Regions from separate parts of the Ensifer sp. Root142 genome, predicted to be linked through region 1. Evidence: riboswitches for the same ligand, from Rfam matches in the RefSeq annotation. Region 1 holds a riboswitch; each other region holds the start of a gene.
The links. Region 1 has a riboswitch for thiamine pyrophosphate ahead of ASD52_RS04790 (ABC transporter permease). Riboswitches for the same ligand answer to the same signal wherever they lie in the genome.
Positions count from the first base shown of each region.

Region 2: linked by a shared signal. The riboswitch ahead of thiC (phosphomethylpyrimidine synthase ThiC) and the one ahead of ASD52_RS04790 (ABC transporter permease) in region 1 are both predicted to bind thiamine pyrophosphate.
Region 3: linked by a shared signal. The riboswitch ahead of thiO (glycine oxidase ThiO) and the one ahead of ASD52_RS04790 (ABC transporter permease) in region 1 are both predicted to bind thiamine pyrophosphate.

Region 1 is NZ_LMFK01000001.1:1,009,570-1,013,947, reverse strand. It holds gene ASD52_RS04795 (ABC transporter substrate-binding protein) at 1-800, opposite strand, end outside; gene ASD52_RS04790 (ABC transporter permease) at 838-1,581, opposite strand; TPP riboswitch at 1,722-1,824, opposite strand; partial or broken gene ASD52_RS04785 (IS110 family transposase) at 2,084-2,899, shown strand; gene ASD52_RS04780 (glycosyltransferase domain-containing protein) at 3,533-4,378, shown strand, end outside.
Region 2 is NZ_LMFK01000001.1:693,407-697,784, reverse strand. It holds gene ASD52_RS03365 (sigma-54 dependent transcriptional regulator) at 1-1,073, shown strand, start outside; TPP riboswitch at 1,251-1,382, shown strand; gene thiC (phosphomethylpyrimidine synthase ThiC) at 1,477-3,300, shown strand; gene ASD52_RS03355 (Zn-dependent hydrolase) at 3,564-4,378, opposite strand, start outside.
Region 3 is NZ_LMFK01000026.1:30,159-34,536, reverse strand. It holds gene ASD52_RS23665 (hypothetical protein) at 493-762, shown strand; TPP riboswitch at 1,704-1,835, shown strand; gene thiO (glycine oxidase ThiO) at 2,058-3,053, shown strand; gene thiS (sulfur carrier protein ThiS) at 3,043-3,240, shown strand; gene ASD52_RS23645 (thiazole synthase) at 3,243-4,016, shown strand; gene ASD52_RS23640 (thiamine phosphate synthase) at 4,013-4,378, shown strand, end outside.

The DNA.
Region 1 (4,378 bases):
GCACTACGGTTGAGTTCGTCATCGAGGTTCGGATAGGCCTTGACGAACAGCTTCCAGGCTTCAGTCGGATGATTGGTGAGGAAAATCGCACCCTGCTCCACCGCGACCAGGAAGGGCCGCAAGCGCTTGTCGGCAACCTTTGCCTTGTCGGAAACGAAGACGAGTTCGTCATAAACAGGCACGCCATGCTCTTCTGGGAAGAAGGAACGGCCCTCATGCCCCTCGAGCCGCATCTGCGTCAGTTCAAAATTCCGGAAGCCGCCGATCGTTGCATCGACCTTACCGGCGATCAGGGACGGAGAAAGGGCGAAGTTGACGTTGACGAGTTCGACGTCCTCCTTCTTGAGACCGACCGAGGCAAGCATTCGGCCAAGCATCGCATCCTCGAAACCGGAGACGGAAAAGCCGATCTTTTTGCCCTTCAGATCGGCAAGGCTGCGGATCGGACCGTCGTCAAGGACGGTGACGGTGTTGAGCGGCGTCTCGACCAGGGTGCCAATGCGAACCAGAGGCAGGCCTGCAGCATGGTCAAGGTACAGGTTCGGCTGATAGTGCACGCCGATATCAGCCTGCCCCGCAGCGACGAGACGCGGAACGCTTGAAGGGTCTGCCGGTGGCACGAGCTCGACATCGAGCCCCGCCTTTTCGAACAGCGCGAGCTCCTTGGCGACGACGATCGGCGCATGGTCGGGATTGACAAACCACTCCAGCATCACTGTCAGTTTTTCAGCGGCAGTTGCTGAGCCAGTTGCAAAGACCACGCCGAGCGCGAGGCTGGCGGAAAGCAGAGATTTGCGGATCATGATGTTATGAACTCTCCCAATTGTCCTCAGAAATTCAGGGTTCCCGTGCCCAGTGCGCGAGTGGACGGGTTGCCTCATCGACCAGCAGCCTAAGGGCGACGGCAAGCAGGGCAAGAATGGCCATCGCGGCAAAGACGACATCCGTCTGCATGCGGGCATTTGCCTGGACGATAACGAAGCCGAGGCCGGCCGAGGCGCCGACCCACTCGCCAACGACGGCGCCGAGCGGTGCCAACGGGGCAGCAACGCGCAGGCCAGTCACTAAGCCGGGCAACGCCAACGGCAATCGCACAAGCCGCAGCGTCTGCCAGTGGCTCGCCTTGGTCAGCGCGACGGCATCAAGGATCTGCGCATCGGTGCGGCGCAGACCATCAGAGAATGCGGAAACAACGGGAAAGAAGATGATGATGGCCGCCATCACGATCTTCGAGACCATGCCAAAGCCGAACCAAAGCACCAGCAACGGAGCAATGACGAAGACGGGAAAGGCTTGGAGGACGAGCACGAAAGGCCAGACGAGCTTTCCGAGCCGCGGAAAAGCTGCCAGCCCGATAGCAGTCGCAACGCCGAACGCCGTGCCGACCGCGAGGCCGGCCAGCATTTCGGCGATCGTCACGAGACTCTGCTCGAGCAGAAATCCCGGCTGCCGTCCAAATACGGCCAGCACCTCAACTGGAGTGGGCAACAGATAGCGCGGCAGGGGGAAAACAAGCACCGCCAGCTGCCAGAAGACAGCAAGCACAGCAAAGCTGCGAACAAATGTGAAAGCTAGGCGCATCGCCGGTCAGCCGACGCAGCAACCGGATAAAAGGCGAACCCACCATCCGGCGGCAACTTAGCAAAAGACAGCATCGATCGATCTCCAGACAAAACATCACGGAGATCCAGGTGAAAGCGAAGACGCGATTAGTTTGCCGAAACTGGCTCTTTTCCCGTTCCTACGCCGGCATGACCCGGATCAGGTTCAAGGGTCCGGCTCACCGCCATCTCAGCACTGTGTAGTGCTCCCCTCGGAATAAGACAATTTATGAGTCAACCGTGTCAGGATGTCAATGAGAAGAGCTTCAAAGGCCTGCTCATGTCGGCGATGATCGTTTTGATCTCATCCACCAGGCCCTGATCAGCACGCGCTCTGCGATGTTTGATCGGGCGACACCTAAAGATGGTGTAACGGGCAGAACCCCGGCCCGGCAGGTTTGAAGGGCCGGTGGTCGTCCCTCACAATGATGGTGTCGCGGAGTCAGGAGTGGCCTGCTCCATAGCATCACGGAGAAACGACCATGAAGCAGTATGCGGGCATCGACGTATCATTGGAATACTCGAGTGTGTGCGTGGTGGATGCGGATGGCCGGATCATCCGGGAAGCAAAGATCCTCAGCGAACCCGATGCGCTGATCGCCTGGTTCGGCGCGCATGGCGTGATGATGGAGCGAGTTGGTCTGGAGGCCGGCCCCTTGTCTCAGTGGCTCCATGCCGGGATGGTGAAAGCAGGTCTTTCCGTCGAGCTGATCGAGACGCGCCACGTCCGTGCAGCCTTCAAGACGATGCCGGTGAAGACCGACAAGAAGGACGCGCGGGGCATTGCGCAGTTGATGCGGCTTGGCTGGTTCAAACCGGTCCACTGCAAATCTCTTGCCGCCCAGGAGGTGCGTGCGCTGCTGACCGCCTGCAAGCTCATTCAGGGTAAGCTTCACGACATCGAGATGAGCATCCGGGGCATCCTGCGCGGCTTCGGCCTCAAGGTCGGGCCGACGACCCGGCGCACCTACGCGGGGCGCATCCGCGAGCTGATTGCAGGCCATCCGACCTTGGAAGCGATCGCGACGGCACTGCTGAAGGTGCGCGACGTGCTTGTGCAGGAATTTGCAGGTTTTGAGCGCAAGCTGCGTGCCATCGCCCGCCAAGATGATAACGCACAGCGGCTGATGACGACGCCCGGCGTTGGCGTCCTGGTGGCGCTGACGTTTGTCGCGGCCGTCGACGCGCCGGAGCGATTCCGATCGTCACGCGCGGTGGGGCAGCACTTCGGATTGACGCCGAAGAAATATCAATCGGGCGAGACCGATCTTAGCGGTCGCATCTCGAAGATCGGCGATGGCAGCGTGTGAACTTCTATCTTAGGATTGTGACTGGTCATAATGGGCACATTACCTCGCTCACTTATTAAGTGGGAGATCATGTCCGTGGATTGATGGGGCCATTACAGGCCATTACAGAAGCTACATTCTTATAGCAGATTTATGTGTGAACGCCGATTTCGAATCTTTACATGACTGTGGCGGCTGCTTACTCACGCGCTGCCGCTGGATGTGTTTCTGCGAGCGACTTGGCATGAATGTTGGACGCACAACAAGGATGCCTGGTCGCGACAGACGGCAAACCTGAAACCCTTGCCCATTGGCGAGCTGGAGGTCACCGATGTTAACCGCGTCTATTTGGAACACGGCCGAGTCAAATGGAACAGATGGGCTATCGTCACGCGGGCAATCTACTGGCCGCCTAAGAATTCGCAGCAACGCTCCAACGCCGGCCGGACTTTAAGATCTCCACCCTTGAGGTGGTGGCCTTTCAAGAGTGCCCAAGCGACCGCAACAACCTCCCGACACCGACAAAGGCTTATGGAAAACACCTCAGGGATGGCGTCCTCATCCCACTCTTGTAGCTTTCTCGCTTCGATAGCAACATCGTGCATTTTGATATATACACAATCCAGAAACTAGGGGAGCAGTATGGCAGATAAGGTATGCGTCTTTACATGCAGTTTAGGTAATTACGACCCTCTACCAGAGTCTACTGTATTGAGGGATAGTGGTGTCGACGCGATCTGCTTTACAGACAACGAATTTCTTGAGAGTGAAACGTGGACAATTGTGCGCATTTCGCCGATATTTCCATCTGACCCTACCCGCAGCCAACGCTATGTAAAGCTTAACCCCCACGTATTTCTCCCAGACTATGACTTCTCTATTTACATAGACAGCACGATAGAGCTTCTCGTAGACCCTAAGCTCATTATCGAGAAGTACGACTGCCACCCCGTGACGTTTCAAAATCATAGTTTTAGAGATACTGTCCATGAAGAGTTCTTAGCAGTTCTAGACCATGGCTTTGACGACCAGGCGCGAGTATTCGAGCAGTTAAATCACTACCTTATGGAATCCGAACACATACTGTTCGAAAGACCATATTGGGGGGGAATGATCCTAAGGCGGCATAATAGCGACGAAGTTAAAGAATTTAGTCAAATCTGGTCGTCGCATATGCTGCGCTACTCTCGACGAGACCAGCTATCACTCAACGTGGCTGCTCACCTTGCCGGAATCACCGTTAATCGCCTGATGTTCGACAACCACTCTTCCCCCATTCATGTTTGGCGATCGGAAAACCGCGATAGGCTCAGCGGTATCCGCTCGCCCACAAAGAGCCACATGCCGGTTAGGAGCACTATCATTAATCTCGAGCGACGCTTAGCGGCGGTCGATGAGGCATTGCTGCTCGAACGGAGGACCAAGATTAAGATGGCTGAAGAGAATACAGAAGGCTCCCAAGGGCCAAACTTGATGATTGAACGCGAG
Region 2 (4,378 bases), 320 kb from region 1:
TCTATGATTTCATCCCGAAACCCTTTGCCGCCGACCGTCTGGTGCAGAGCGCACGCCGCGCCTTGGAAAAACGCCGGCTGGTGATGGAAAACCGCGCGCTGAAACGCGCAGCCGAAGTCGCCGGTGAGAGCCTGCCGCTGATTGGCCAGACACCGGTCATGGAACGGCTGCGCCAGACCTTGCGGCATATCGCCGACACCGACGTGGATGTGCTTGTTGCCGGCGAAACCGGCAGCGGCAAGGAGGTGGTGGCGACGCTGCTGCACAATTGGAGCCGGCGCCGCAACGGCAACTTCGTGGCGCTGAACTGCGGCGCACTGCCGGAAACGGTAATCGAGAGCGAGCTTTTCGGCCACGAGCCCGGCGCCTTCACCGGTGCCCTGAAGAAGCGCGTCGGCCGTATCGAGCATGCGAGCGGCGGCACGCTTTTCCTCGATGAGATCGAGGCGATGCCGCCGGCAACGCAGGTCAAGATGCTGCGAGTGCTTGAAGCCCGTGAGATCACGCCGCTTGGCACCAATATCGTGCGCCCCGTCGATATTCGGGTCATCGCCGCGGCCAAGATCGACCTCGGCGACCCGGCCCAGCGGGGCGATTTTCGCGAGGATCTCTATTTCCGGCTGAACGTCGTCACCCTGTCGATCCCGCCGCTGCGCGAACGCCGGGACGATATCCCCCTTCTCTTCTCGCATTTCCTGACGCGGGCAGCCGAGCGTTTCAAGCGCGACGTGCCGACGCTTTCGCTGGCCGTCAGCCACTATCTGAGGTCTCATTCCTGGCCGGGCAATGTGCGCGAGCTCTCGCACTTCGCCGAGCGCGTTGCCCTTGGCGTCGAAGGTTCGCTCGGCCAACCGATTGCCGCGGCGCCGACCAGTGCCGGCCTGCCCGAGCGGATCGAGCGCTACGAGGCGGAAATTCTGAAAGAAGCGCTGCGGGCGCAGCACGGCGACGTCAAGGCGACGATCGAAGCGCTCGGCATTCCGCGCAAGACCTTCTATGACAAGCTGCAGCGGCACGGCATCAACCGTGCGGATTATGCCGATCGCCGGGGATCAGAGAAGTCCGGCCGCTAGCGCATTTCCAGGAAAAGTGCGGAGCGGTTTTCCGTCAGGAAATGCGTAAAAACGAAAAGAACGAGCGTGCCCGCGGCTTCGTCTCATCCGGAAACGCTCTACCGGGCAATCAACAGGCCTGACACGCAACCTTCGGATTAACGCTTGACGGCGCATCCGGATCGATGGCTATCTCTAGGCATTCACCAGGGGGGTCCCGTCAAGGGGCTGAGATACTGCTGGGCGGATCGGCTTTGCCGACCGAGGCGCAGTGACCCGTTGAACCTGATCCAGTTCATACTGGCGTAGGGACGGTGCAGACATTGACGCCACGATTCCGTCATTCGCGCGGAATTTCAGGCAAACATGTCTTTTCCTTCCGGCTTCAGAACTGGGTCTCCAACCGCAAACTTGGAGCCTCATCATGAATATTGCCACCAAAACCGCAGAACTCTCGGTCACAAAAGGCCCGCTTCCCGCCTCGAAAAAGGTCTACAAGCCAGGCACGATCCATCCCGACATCCGCGTTCCCATGCGCGAAATCACCCTGCACCCGACGTCGGGCGAGCCGCCGGTCACCGTCTACGACGCCTCCGGTCCCTACACCGTAGAAGATGCCAACATCCGCATCGAGGACGGTTTGCCACGACCGCGCCGCAACTGGATCATCGCTCGCGGTGATGTCGAAGCCTATGACGGACGCGACGTGCGGCCGGAAGACAACGGCTTTGCCTCCGGCGACCGGCTGACGCCGACCTTTCCCTTCCGCCACGCGCCCTTGCGCGCGACCGGGCGGCGCGCGGTGACGCAGCTTGCCTATGCGCGGGCCGGCATCATCACGCCCGAGATGGAGTTCGTCGCCATCCGCGAGAACCTTGGCCGCGACGCTGCACGCGTCACGCTACGCGACGGCGAAAGCTTTGGTGCCCATATCCCCGATCACGTCACCCCCGAATTCGTCCGCCAGGAGATCGCCAGCGGTCGCGCCGTGCTTCCGGCCAACATCAACCACCCGGAGTCCGAGCCGATGATCATCGGCCGGAATTTCCTGGTGAAGATCAATGCCAATATCGGCAACTCCGCCGTCACTTCGTCGATGGCCGAGGAAGTGGAGAAGATGGTCTGGGCGACCCGCTGGGGCGCAGACACGGTCATGGACCTGTCGACCGGCCGCAACATTCACAACATCCGCGAATGGATCATCCGCAACTCGCCCGTGCCGATCGGCACCGTGCCGCTCTACCAGGCGCTGGAAAAGGTCAACGGCATCGCCGAGGATCTGAGCTGGGAAGTCTATCGCGATACGCTGATCGAGCAGGCGGAACAGGGGGTCGACTACTTCACCATCCATGCCGGTGTCCGGCTGCACTATATCCCGCTGACGGTCGACCGGGTCACCGGCATCGTCTCGCGCGGCGGCTCGATCATGGCGAAATGGTGCCTGCACCACCACAAGGAGAGCTTTCTCTACGAGCACTTCGAAGAGATCTGCGACATCTGCCGCGCCTATGACGTCTCGTTTTCGCTCGGCGACGGCCTGCGTCCGGGGTCGATCGCCGATGCCAATGACGCGGCGCAATTTGCCGAACTGGAAACGCTGGGCGAGCTGACGAAGATCGCCTGGGCGAAAGACTGCCAGGTGATGATCGAGGGGCCTGGCCACGTGCCGATGCACAAGATCAAGGAAAACATGGACAAGCAGCTCGCTGTCTGTGGCGAGGCGCCGTTCTATACGCTTGGGCCCCTGACGACCGACATCGCCCCGGGCTACGACCACATCACCTCGGGCATCGGTGCCGCGATGATCGGCTGGTTCGGCACGGCCATGCTCTGCTATGTGACACCGAAGGAACATCTGGGGCTTCCCGACCGCAACGACGTCAAGGTGGGCGTCATCACCTACAAGATCGCGGCCCATGCCGCCGATCTCGCCAAGGGGCACCCGGCGGCCCGCACGCGCGACGACGCCCTGTCGCGCGCCCGCTTCGAGTTCCGCTGGGAGGACCAGTTCAACCTGTCGCTCGATCCGGAAACCGCCCGCTCCTTCCACGACGAAACCTTGCCGAAGGAGGCGCACAAGGTCGCGCATTTTTGCTCCATGTGCGGGCCGAAGTTCTGCTCGATGCGGATCTCGCACGACATCCGCGCCGAGGCGCAGAAGGAAGGGTTTCAAGCGATGGCGGCCAAGTATCGTGAAGGTGGCGACCTCTATATGCCGGTCGACAGCGAGGCAGAAGTTCGGGGATAACGATCACGCCAGAAGGGGCGGCAACCCCGCCCCTTCTGGCGCCCGGCGGGCTCCGGCACTCTTTACGCAATGGCCCATCTCTTCGTCATGCTCGGGCTCGACCCGAGCATTGGAGGCAGCCGGCATGTCGATACGAGGCTGACACAGAGGTGCCGGCTGGATGCTCGGGTCAAGCCCGTGCATGACGGTGTGAGAGGAATTGCTGCCGCATCAGCATCGTGATCGCTCCAAGGAGGTCGCACCCGGCCGCCCCTTCCAGCCCCCTAAGGGCTACCTGCAAGCCGGACGGCGACGTCGAGCAGGACATTGGCACCGGCGACGAGGTCTGCCGGATCCGTGTGTTCGCGCGGATTGTGGCTGATCCCGTCGCGGCTCGGCACGAAGATCATCGCCGCCGGCGCGATGCGCGCGATCATCTGGGCGTCGTGGCCGGCGCCGGAGGTCATCCGCCGGCTCTTCAGCCCACGGGCCTTCGCGGAAACTTCAATCGCCGCGACGATCGCACCGTCGAAACTGACGGGCTCGAACCGGGCGAGACGCTCGACAGAGACGGTCACATGCTCTTCCTGCTCAAGCTGGTCGAGAAAGCCGGAAAGCGCGCTTTCAAGTGCCCTCAGGCGATCCTCGTCCGGGTCGCGCAGGTCGATGGTAAAGACCGCGCGCGAGGGGATCACGTTGATCGCGTCCGGCTCGAAGCGCATGGTTCCGATCGTCGCAACGCTCGGCGCGTTTGATCGCGCGATGTGCTCGCGCAGGAACAGGCCGACGCGCGCGGCAGCAAGGCCCGCATCGGAGCGCATTGCCATCGGCGTGGTACCGGCATGATTGGCAACGCCCTCTATGGTCACGCGCTGCCAGGAGATGCCCTGCAGATTTTCGACGGCGCCGATCGTGGTCGCTTCGCGCTCAAGCACCGGCCCCTGCTCGATGTGCAATTCAACATAGGCATGAGGTTTCAACGAGCCGGGCTCGACGCTTCCGGCGTAGCCGATGCGTTTGAGTTCCGATCCGAGCGTCGTGCCATCGGTTCCGACCGTCGCAAGCGCGGCTTCGACCGCAAGGCCGCCCACATGAACAA
Region 3 (4,378 bases), on a different contig from region 1:
GAAATGGTTCAGGGGTTCAGGAAAGGCACCTCGCCTTTGATAGCGATGAAGCCGTTACGCTCGCGGCGCACCTGATCAGCCTTTTTCAAAGCGGCATCCACGACCACGATGCGCTCAAACAAATGGCTGGTTAATTGGGAGGGTGGCTGCCTGACCCGGCGGGACAACTGGAAAAGAGCGGCCTTCTTTTAGGGCTCTGCGGGAAGACCGCTAGCAATCTCAGCAACGACTAAATATCGAACTAAATCTAATGATTGGCGAGAACAATTCGCATTTAAGGAAAGGGGCGGCTAAGGGGTCGTCTCGTTTCCGCTGTCGTTCCCGCGGCGCCTTTTATAAGCGCCGCATCTCTGTGGGCTCTGAGCCGGATTCCCCGCTACCAGCAGCAGTTCGACGCACGCAAATCTCAACTTTTGCTCACTTGGAGCCAATTAAAGATTTCGCTATCTTTCTCTCGTCGGTGAAGGCGGTAGCTCAAGAAGGGAGGTCTAAATGGCTATTCACTTTGACCAGTCAGGTTTTGAACTCGCACCCGAACAGCTCGATACACTTCAAAGGATATTCGATCGCATTTGCTTCGAAACGAGGATCCCGCGCCAAGACATCCGCGCTGGCCGCCTCGCAAAATTCCTGATGGATGAATTTAGGTTCGGCAATACGGATGAGTTGGCGTTAACAGAGTGCGGTCGCTGGTTCTGTAGGCGGGCGAGCCCAACACGTCGAATTCAGAGCGAACAGCAACCGACCAGTATGCTGCACTAGGCGATGTGTTGCTCAACACCGCAGAGTGACGCGCTGCCCCACTCTCGGCCCTCGACTGGGATCACACTACGCCAGGCATACTCCGGTCAGCGTGGCCGCGCAACGGCCACGCCGTCATCGAGATGCCCCAGAGACAGCTGAAAATATTCCGGATCCGAGGCCCGATCCGATATGCATGTGCTCGTTAATTCAGCGCCGGCGTCGGTCCCCAGACCTCGCGATAGAATCGGAAGTCGGCACGTTCATGTCCGTGCTGCGAGCAGCAGGCGACGGGACTTATCGAGACCAAACATGTCGCCATAGCGATCGAGCGCGACCATGACGGAGGTGAAGTTGCTTGCATTGACCGCCCTTTCGCGGCCGAGCGAATTTTCTGCACAGATATGGCGCCATTCGGATTCCTTTTTATTGGATGCTGGCCATTTTCCGACCGGGCTTGCACCGTGAACCACTCAAAAACGGGGGAAACTCATGGCTCCAGGACGGCGCCCTACTGAGGAGAAATGGTCGAACTGCATGAATCGCCGTGGCTCTCATCGCCTCGGGCGCGCCCGCGCAGGCGGACACGACGGTGTGCTTGGGAAATGTGTGTCACTTCCAGGAACGGCACCAACCATGAAAGGTCTCTGAGCGACATCAATGAAGAAGCGAGAAAGGAATCGCTTGAGAACATTCGAGACCATTGATTGTTGTGGGGCAGACGATGCCTCCACTTGCCTGAGAGCAAAACTCACGCTGCAGCGCCTTTTCTACTAAACGCATGCTCCTTGATGCCTTCCCGCCGCTAGACGAGCGCGAGGCCCGCCGCATTGATGCGCCGGCTCATGTTGCTCCTCTCGGCGCGATACGCGTTGAGTCTAAGGTATGTGGATGACGCTTTAGCCCCGTTGGAAATAGACTAACAACGCTTGACAAAGCACGGCATTGGCCGTTCAACTCGGTTCATTCACCAGGGGAGTCCCGACAAGGGGCTGAGATATTGCTGGGCGGATCGGCTCTTTCGACCGCAGCGCAATGACCCGTTGAACCTGATCCAGTTCATGCTGGCGTAGGGACGGTGGGAACGACGGCAGTTGCGACAGCTCCTTTGCGATCGCGTGGACGTGTCTCTATCTTTCCAGCGCCAAGATCTGGGTCTCCAAACGTCAAGGTTGGAGCCGACCAATGGTTTTTTCAGATGTCGTACACGAGCCAAACCGCGGACATAGACGGCAACATCGACGCCCGTTAGCGGTGCGGCGCATGGATGAATGGCCCTACAGCTCCGGCCAGGTAACAGCTCGAACGGCTGCCAAATGAGGCAGGTGCTGATCAACGGAGCGGGTGTCGTCGGCCTTGTCACCTCATACGAACTGGCGCGACGCGGCATTGAGGTCGACGTCTTCGAACGTTCAAAACGGATTGGCGCCGGCGCATCCTGGTTTGCCGGCGGCATGCTGGCGCCCTGGTGTGAGCGCGAAAGTGCCGACGAGAAAGTCGAACGCGTCGGCGCGACAGCCATCGAGTGGTGGAAGACGGCGCTGCCCGACAAGGTCGTGCAAGAGGGGACACTTGTCGTCGCCGCCGCGCGCGATACACGCGAGCTCGATCGCTTCGCGGCGCGAACCAAAGGGCACAGATGGCTTGATGCCGACCAGATAGCCGAACTGGAACCCGATCTCGCCGGCCGTTTTTCTCGTGCACTCCACTTCCCGAGGGAAGCGCATCTCGATCCGAGAGAGGCGCTGTCTTCACTCCATGACACATTAATGGCCATGGGGGTGCGTTTTCATTTCGGCCAGGCGACCGATGCCACCGTCGATCGCCGTGTCGATTCGCATATTGACTGCACAGGCCCTGCCAGGCTCCCGGATGACGCAGCACTGCGGGGCGTGCGTGGCGAGATGCTCTATCTGCGCACCGGCGACATTCAACTGTCGCGTCCAGTGCGCTTCCTGCATCCTCGACACCCCATCTATGTCGTTCCACGCCGCCAGGGCGTCTTCATGGTCGGGGCAACAATGATAGAGAGCGAATTGTCCGGTCCTATCACTGCACGGTCGCTGATGGAGCTCTTAAACGCAGCCTACGCCCTGCACCCGGCCTTCGGCGAAGCGCAGATCACCGAAACCGGAACTGGCATTCGCCCCGCCTACCCCGACAATCTGCCAAGGATCACGAAAAGCGGTTCGATCTATTCCGTGAACGGTATGTATCGGCATGGTTTCCTGCTCTCGCCGGCTCTTGCGCACGACGTTGCCGAACTTCTGCTCAACCCGGACCACAGATCGGAGTTCTATGATGAACCTTAACGTCAATGGCGAAGAGCACGAGGTCGCCTGCTCGACGCTCGCCGAACTGATGGCTGCACTCGACTATGAAGGAAGCTGGCTGGCGACCGCTGTCAACGGCGAACTCGTTCACGCGGCCGACCGCGATCGATGGCGCTTAGGCGATCATGATCGCATCGAAATTCTCTCGCCCATGAAAGGTGGCTGACCATGCTGCAAGTCTACGACACGGAAATCACCTCCCGACTGCTCCTGGGCACAGCGGGCTATCCATCTCCAGCCGTGCTTTCGGACGCGGTGCGGGCTTCAGGGACACAAATCATCACGGTCTCGTTGAGGAGAGAGACGGCCGGCGGCAAAGCCGGAGGTGCGTTTTTCGAACTGATCCGCGAGCTCGGGACGAAAATACTGCCGAACACCGCCGGCTGCCACACCACCAAGGAGGCGGTGCTCACTGCTAAGATGGCGCGCGAGGTTTTCAAGACGAACTGGATCAAGCTCGAAGTGATCGGCAATCACGACACATTGCAGCCGGATGTGTTCGCGCTGGTCGAAGCCGCACAGATCCTTTCAAACGAAGGCTTCGAGATCTTTCCCTATACGACCGACGATCTGGTCGTTGCCGAGCGCCTGCTGGAGGCTGGCTGCCGCGTGTTGATGCCCTGGTGTGCTCCGATCGGCAGTGCCATGGGGCCACAAAACCTGTCCGCCTTGAGGTCGATGCGCGCACACTTCCCGGACGTGCCTCTGATTGTCGATGCGGGCATCGGCCGCCCTTCGCATGCAACCACGGTGATGGAGCTCGGTTTCGATGCCGTGCTCCTGAATACGGCGGTGGCCGGTGCCGGAAATCCGGCCGTGATGGCATCGGGTTTTGCCAAGGCGATCGAGGCCGGTCGGCTGGCTTTTGAAGCCGGCATGCTCGAACCGAGAGACATGGCAGTCCCCTCCACCCCGGTGATCGGAAAGGCGGTCTTCTCATGAAGCTCGATCCCTTCTACCTCATTGTCGACAGCGCGAATTGGGTCGAACGCCTCGTTCCAATTGGAGTGAGGCTGGTCCAGCTTCGCATCAAGGAAAGACCCGATAGCGAAGTCCGTAGCGATATCCGCATCGCCAGAACCATATGCGAGAGACACGGTTGCCAACTTGTCGTCAACGACCATTGGCGCATGGCGATCGACGAAGGCTGCGATTTCGTTCATCTCGGCCAGGAAGATCTGGCGCAAGCTGACGTGGCCGCGATCCGTGGGGCTGGCCTTAAGCTCGGCATCAGCACACATGACGAGGCCGAACTCGATATGGCGCTGTCAGTCGCGCCCGACTATGTCGCGTTGGGTCCGGTC